One region of the Roseibium sp. AS2 genome, then DNA from elsewhere that is predicted to be linked to it. Evidence: riboswitches for the same ligand, from Rfam matches in the RefSeq annotation. Region 1 holds a riboswitch; the other holds the start of a gene.

What was found. Region 1 has a riboswitch for FMN ahead of WNZ15_RS18870 (6,7-dimethyl-8-ribityllumazine synthase). Riboswitches for the same ligand answer to the same signal wherever they lie in the genome.
Region 2: it holds a riboswitch for FMN, as region 1 does, so the genes downstream of both, WNZ15_RS08530 (DMT family transporter) here and WNZ15_RS18870 (6,7-dimethyl-8-ribityllumazine synthase) in region 1, are expected to answer to the same signal.

The regions. Positions count from the first base shown of each region.
Region 1 covers NZ_JBBMQN010000006.1:216,473-219,872, forward strand. Annotated here, with positions in the region: gene cysG (siroheme synthase CysG) at 1-912, shown strand, start outside; FMN riboswitch at 952-1,107, shown strand; gene WNZ15_RS18870 (6,7-dimethyl-8-ribityllumazine synthase) at 1,173-1,643, shown strand; gene WNZ15_RS18875 (dimethylsulfonioproprionate lyase family protein) at 1,654-2,262, opposite strand; gene WNZ15_RS18880 (SDR family NAD(P)-dependent oxidoreductase) at 2,327-3,076, opposite strand; gene WNZ15_RS18885 (aminotransferase class III-fold pyridoxal phosphate-dependent enzyme) at 3,265-3,400, shown strand, end outside.
Region 2 covers NZ_JBBMQN010000002.1:740,269-743,668, forward strand. Annotated here, with positions in the region: gene WNZ15_RS08520 (glycosyltransferase family 39 protein) at 1-446, shown strand, start outside; gene WNZ15_RS08525 (HAD family hydrolase) at 481-1,131, shown strand; FMN riboswitch at 1,182-1,371, shown strand; gene WNZ15_RS08530 (DMT family transporter) at 1,460-2,371, shown strand; gene WNZ15_RS08535 (acylphosphatase) at 2,403-2,690, shown strand; gene WNZ15_RS08540 (NAD-dependent epimerase/dehydratase family protein) at 2,849-3,400, shown strand, end outside.

The DNA.
Region 1 (3,400 bases):
GGTCTTGAGCGGCGCAGGTTCTGGGAAAGCTTCACCGACCTGGCCTTTTCCGGCCAGGCGGCGCCAGAGGAAGACCGGGCCAGGGACCTGCTGCCGCGGATCGAAGCCGGTTCCGGCTCGGCGGGAGGACGGGTGACGCTTGTCGGCGCCGGCCCCGGGGATGCGGAATACCTGACATTGAAGGCCGTCAGGGCCTTGCAGGGCGCCGATGTGATCCTGTTCGACGATCTTGTCGACGACGCGGTCCTGGAACTGGCCCGCAGGGAGGCCAAACGCATGCTCGTTGGCAAGCGTGGCGGCCGGGAAAGCTGCCGGCAGGAAGACATCAACGACCTGATGGTTTCGCTTGCGCGCCGGGGCAAGAATGTTGTCAGGCTCAAGTCCGGCGATCCGATGATCTTCGGCCGCGCGGGCGAGGAGCTGGAAAGGCTTCGCCAGGAAGGCATCCCGGCCTCGGTCGTCCCCGGCATCACCGCAGCCTCGGCCATGGCGGCCGCGCTCGGCATTTCGCTCACCCACCGGGATCACGCCCAGAGCGTGCGGTTTGTCACGGGCCACTCCAGAAACGGAGATCTGCCGGACACGGTCGACTGGAAGGGCCTGACGGACCCGGCGACGACAACCGTCTTCTACATGGCCGGCCGCATGGCCGCGCGCATCAGTGAGCGGCTGATCCGGGAAGGCCGCCATCCGGACACTCCCGTGCGTGTCATGACCAACATATCGCGATCCGATGCGGCGTCCTGGGCCGGGCCCCTGGCGGGTCTGGGCGAGGGCGTGGACGGACTGCGAACGGCGGGCCCCGTTCTCATCGCCGTTGGGGAGGTGTTGGCGGAACGGTCCATGGCGGCCGCCGAGGGGGCGTGTGATTCGGGAACGTCCGATGACCAGCCGGCCACTGCGTTCGGGTGACGCCGCCGTTGACATTTCGGGACCATGCGACTAGCTGCAATGTGTTCTCAGGGCGGGGTGAAAGTCCCCACCGGCGGTGATAGCCCGCGAGCGCCATTCCTTAAAATGGATCGGAAGATCCGGCTTTTGGATGGGTCAGCAGATCCGGTGAAATTCCGGGGCCGACGGTCATAGTCCGGATGGAAGAGAATTGGACAGCTCGGTTTCGGCCGAGGATTGTTCTGCTCTGGGATCTTGTCAGGTAAAAAGGATCCGGAACTGTGACAAAATCCCCCAGATTTGCATTTATCAAGGCCGGTTGGCATGCGGATATCGTCGATCAGGCCCTTGCCGGTTTCAAGGAACGTCTCGCGGAACTCGGCGCCGACGCCGATGTGGCCGTGTTCGATGTGCCCGGTGCCTTCGAAATGCCGTTGCTCGCGCAGAAACTTGCCGAGACCGGAACATATGACGCGATCGCGGCGTGTGCTCTCGTGGTCGACGGCGGCATCTACCGGCACGATTTCGTGGCCCAGGCGGTGGTCGAGGGGCTGATGAACGCCGGCTTGAAAACCGGCGTGCCGATCCTGTCGGTGTCCCTGACCCCGCATCACTTCCAGCCGTCGGTGGACCATCAGGAATTCTATCATGCGCATTTTCTGAAGAAGGGCCGCGAGGCGGCGGAGGCGGCTGTTCAGGTGGCCGGCGTCCATGCGGCCTTGCCGCGGATGCCCACGCGCGCCGTCGCCTGACCGGCTGCGTTCAGCCGGCGCTCACATTGCGGTCGAGCAGAAACCACAAGGCCAGCAGCGGGTCCGCACGTGATCGCATGGTGTGCCGGATCCGCGGCGGATTGTGAAACGTCCCACCGGCGCCCGGTTCCACCCAGTCGTCCTCGCCGTGACGGAACGCACCGTCCGACAGCGCGAGGTAGATTTCCTCCGGCGGATGGCTGTGGTCCGGATAGCGGACATCGGGCGCCATCAGCGACACGCCCAGCCAGACATCCGTGCGCTGCTCAAGACCGTTTGGACCGACGATGATCGCATTGGCATGGCCGTCCGGAAAACTGGCGCTGGCGTTTGTCAGGCCGCCGGCCCGGCGTGTCCAGGTGAGCAGCGGCTCGATTGCCTGAAACCGTGCCAGCAGATGCTGCAGAGCCGGCGCGTCCTGCCGACCGGGATCGGCTGCGCGGGCAAGATGCTCACAAACCGGCAAGCGGCTGCCGGCGGGGTCCGGAAACTGCCCCGGCAACTCCAGGGCCTTGTGTATCAGCCCGAAGGCGGACATCTGGGCAGGATCGCTCAAGGCCCCGCCGAGCACGCCAACGGCAGCGTCCAGAAACGATTGCAGATCGGGAGGGCGGGTCATGTGTCGGGCCTTGTCATGGTTCCCTGCCACTCCACCATTTGCATCCCCGTGCCGCAATGGCGGATCAGCGCTCGCGGGCGATTTGCCAGCCGGCCCAGGACTGGCTGACCGGCATGATTTCCAGGGAGTTGATGTTGAGATGTGCTGGCTGGGTGGCGATCCAGTGCACGGTGTTTGCAATGTCTTCTGGCTGGATCGCGTTGGCGCCGCCGTAGAGCGCGTCATAGCTTTCCTTGTTGCCGCCGGTGCGCACCAGCGTGAATTCGCTTTCGCACAAGCCCGGTTCGATCGAGGTCACCCGGACGCCCTTGCCATGAAGGTCCGAGCGCAATCCGAGTGAAAACTGGCGCAGAAAGGCCTTGGTGCCGGCATAGACATTGCCGCCCGGATAGGGCCAGTTGGCGGCGATGGAGGAAATGTTGACGATCATGCCCTTGCGCTCGATGAGTTTTGGAAGCAGCAGATCGGTGATCGTGACCAGACCGGTGATATTGGTATCGATCATGGTCTTCCAGTCGGACAGCTTCGTGTCCGGAGCCGACGCGGTGCCTAGGGCAAGTCCGGCATTGTTCACCAGAACGTCGATGTCCTGAAACGCTTCCGGCAGGCCGGCAAGAGCGTTTCTGGTTGCCGCCTCGTCCATGATGTCGAAGACCACCGGGCAAAAGGCGCCGCCAAGCTCTTCCCCCAGCTTTTCCAGCCGGTCTGCCCGCCGGCCGGTGCCCACGACCTTCCAGCCGTTTTTGGCAAACAGACGGGCCGTTGCCTGGCCGAAACCCGATGTGGTTCCGGTGATGAGGATTGTGCCGGTCATGGGCCTGCCTTTCTGAGTTTGCCTTCAGCGTTCGTGATGACCGGACCATACGAACATGGCGCGCCGGCACAATGGCCAATCGGGAGGCCGGCGTCCCTGGCCCTTACGAATCAGGGCGCTGGCTCTAAGGACGCGTCACGTCTGGTCCTAGGAGTGATCGGACCGTTTCGATCTTGAGGACCCGCACCATGACCCATATGCCGATCAACATGGACCATCACTGGATGCCGTTCACCAACAACCGGCTGTTCCACGAAGAGCCGCAGATGTTCGAACGGGCGGAGGGCGTGCGCTACTGGACACCGGAAGGCAGGGAAGTGCTGG
Region 2 (3,400 bases), on a different contig from region 1:
CGGGGGCACTGGCGATCACGCTGCCATCGGCAATCGGCGTGTTCGAGAATCGTGGCAGATTGCAGGACGCCCATTTTGTCCAGAAAGCTGCGCGGGTCATTCTTGCCTCGGACATCGCCGACAAGCGGGTCTGGGCGATGAACTATCAAATCGTGCACATGTATCTGAATTCCGTTCCGCTTTCGCGGGCGCTCACCCATCCGGCGAATATCAACCCGGACAGTTCGGTCTACAGGCCCCTGGCCGATGCGGGCTATGTGTCCGGTGACGAAGTCGGCAGGCTGATGGACCTGAAGCCGGCGTTCATTGTCGCAAAAGACATGCCGCCCTGGTATTTTTCGGAAACGACTGGCGCGCGTGTCGGAAGCTGGATTGAAGAGAACTACTCCGTCTACCGGCAGCTTGGTGACCTGGTGATCTATCTCCACAAGGACCATGCCGGATAGGCTCGTAGAAAGATGTTGTTTCGAAAGGTGAATTTTGACCAGCCCAACACTGCTCTTTGATCTCGACGGGACGTTGACCGATCCGTTCGAGGGGATCGTCCGCTCCATCCAGTATGCTCTGGAGAAGATGGGAAGCCTGGTGCCGGCCGCGGAAGATCTGCGCTGGTGCATCGGACCGCCCCTGTGGGACAGCTTCGAGGTTCTCCTTGGAACGGACGAGCGGACCGAGCTCGACCGGGCGGTTGCCTTCTACCGTGAGCGGTACACGGTGACGGGCCTTTTCGAGAATGCGCTGATCGACGGTATCGTGGACTGTCTCGCAGCGCTGCGCGATGCAGGCGCGACGCTTCATGTGTGTACGTCCAAACCGCATGTCTACGCCGGCAAGATCGTGGCGCATTTCGGTCTGTCGCCGTATTTCGGCAAGGTCTACGGCTCCGAGCTGGACGGTACACGGTCGGCGAAGGCGGAGCTGATCGGCCATATCCTGCGGCAGGAGGGAATCAGGCCGTCGGAATCGGTCATGATCGGCGATCGCAAGCATGATCTCATCGGCGCCAATGCCAATGACGTCGCCGGAGTCGGGGTCCTTTGGGGTTATGGCAGCCGGGAGGAACTGGAGGCGGAAAGACCGATATTGATCGCTGAAAGGCCCGAGCAGATTTCAGCGATACTGAAAATTTAGGCCTGTCAGCGTTGCAAAGGCGCCGGCCAACGCGTAAACAGCGCTGAGGGAACAGTTCTCGGGGCGGGGTGAAACTCCCCACCGGCGGTATCAGGGAGACCTGGAGCCCGCGAGCGCCTGGCGGCAGCACCTATCTATGCGCTGTCAGGGTCAGCAGATCCGGTGAGAGGCCGGAGCCGACGGTTGGTGTGATTTCGACACTCGGGATCCACCTGAAAGTCCGGATGAGAGAGAACTTGGCCGCAAGCCCCAGCCGGGGCGGTGCGGGCGCGTGTCTGTTGAGACTGTTCTGATGGACTATGGAACGGATCACACAGAAGGGCATGCCATGCCGGACAGTTCCCGGAAATCACTTCTTGCCGCGCTGGCCATGGTCGGGGCGGGGGCCTGTTTCGCACTGGTCAACGGCGCCCTCCAGGGCGCGACAATGCAACTTGGCGTCCCGTCGACATCGGCCGCCTTCTGGCAATATGCGCTGGGCCTGCTGGTGGCCTTGCCCTTCGTCCTGCGGCGCGGGCCGGGAGCGTTGAAGACGCGGCAACCCGGATGGCATCTCCTGCGCGCCGGTTTCGCCGTGATCGGCATCCAGCTCTGGGTCGCGGGTCTGGCCCAAGTCGAGATCTGGCAGGCGATCGCATTGGTGATGACGTCGCCGTTCTTCGTCATCCTCGGCGCCAAGCTGTTTTTCGGCGAGCGGGTCGGCGTGGTCCGCTGGCTGGCGACGCTTGCCGGCTTTTCGGGCGGAATGATCATTCTGGAACCCTGGACGGACAGTTTCAGCCTGGCGGCCCTTCTGCCCGTCGGAGCGGCGGCGTTCTGGGCGGGGACCTCGCTGGTCACCAAGAAGCTCACCCGGACCGAGCATGCCGATACCATCACGGTCTACCTGCTGCTTCTGCTGACACCGGTCAACGCTCTGCTGGCGCTGGGCGAGGGCGGCATCGTGCCCTCCGGCGCGGCTCTCTGGCTCCTGGTCGGCGCCGGCGTCCTGACGGTGCTTGCCAACTACCTGTTGACGCTCGCCTACCAGAAGGCGGATGCCACCTTCGTGCAGCCCTTCGACCATCTGAAGCTGCCGCTCAACATCGCCGTCGGGTTCTTCGTCTTCGGATTCGCCCCGGCCGGCGCCTTCTGGCCGGGCGCGCTGGTGATCGTCGGCGCGTCGCTGCTGGTGATGCTGGACGAACAGAAGCGCATGGCGCGGGCAAACGCCCTAGCCACCCGGTCCGAAGCGCACTAATCTTTGCCGCAGCGGCTGACAGGAGTGCTTCATGACGGCGGACACATTGACCGTTCACGTACTGATAGAGGGCCGGGTGCAGGGTGTCGGCTACAGGGCCTGGTGCGCGGACCAGGCGGTGGCGCGCGCGCTTTCCGGCTGGGTCCGGAACCATGCGTCCGGCGCCGTCGAAGCCGTCTTTTCGGGGCCGTCGGACACGGTGGTGGACATGCTGGATGTGCTCTGGCAGGGACCGTCCCTGGCCCGCGTAAGCCTTGTCAGGGATCTGGAGCCGGTCGATCCCGTCGACAGCGGCTTCGAGATTTGCGCAACAGTCTGACCAACCTGCCGAAATGCCCGTGACCATTCGCCTCTTCCTGTATCAATTTCGAAGTTCGATGTTGAGTTGTCACGGAAATATCGCAATGATCTGATCTCTCAAATGGAGCAATCGGAGCGGTCCGCTCGCTCCGCCGGAATAACCCAGGGAGATTTTCTGTGAAGATTGCGATACTTGGCGGTGACGGTTTTGTCGGCTGGCCCACATCCTTGCACCTGTCCGATCAGGGACATGAAGTCCATATCGTCGACAATCTGAGCCGGCGGTGGATCGACGCCGAACTCGGCGTGCAGTCTCTTACGCCCATGGACTCCATCCAGGAACGCACCCGCATCTGGAAACAGGAAACCGGCAACACGATTCGTTTCCAGCTGATTGACATCGCCAGGGACTACGAGGTCTTCAAGGCGTGGCTGGGAGAAACCCGGCCGGACGCGATCATCCATTTTGCGGAACAGCGCGCAGCTCCCTATTCGATGAAATCGGACCACCACAAGAACTACACAGTCAACAACAACGTCAGCGCCACACACCATCTGCTCAACGCGATGGTGGAGCTGGACCTCGATGCCCATCTCGTGCACCTCGGCACCATGGGCGTCTATGGCTATTCCAGCGTCGGCGCGGCGATCCCGGAAGGGTATCTGTCCGTCGACGTGGAGACGCTCAGCGGGGACAAGGCCAGCCAGGACATTCTCTATCCTGCCAAT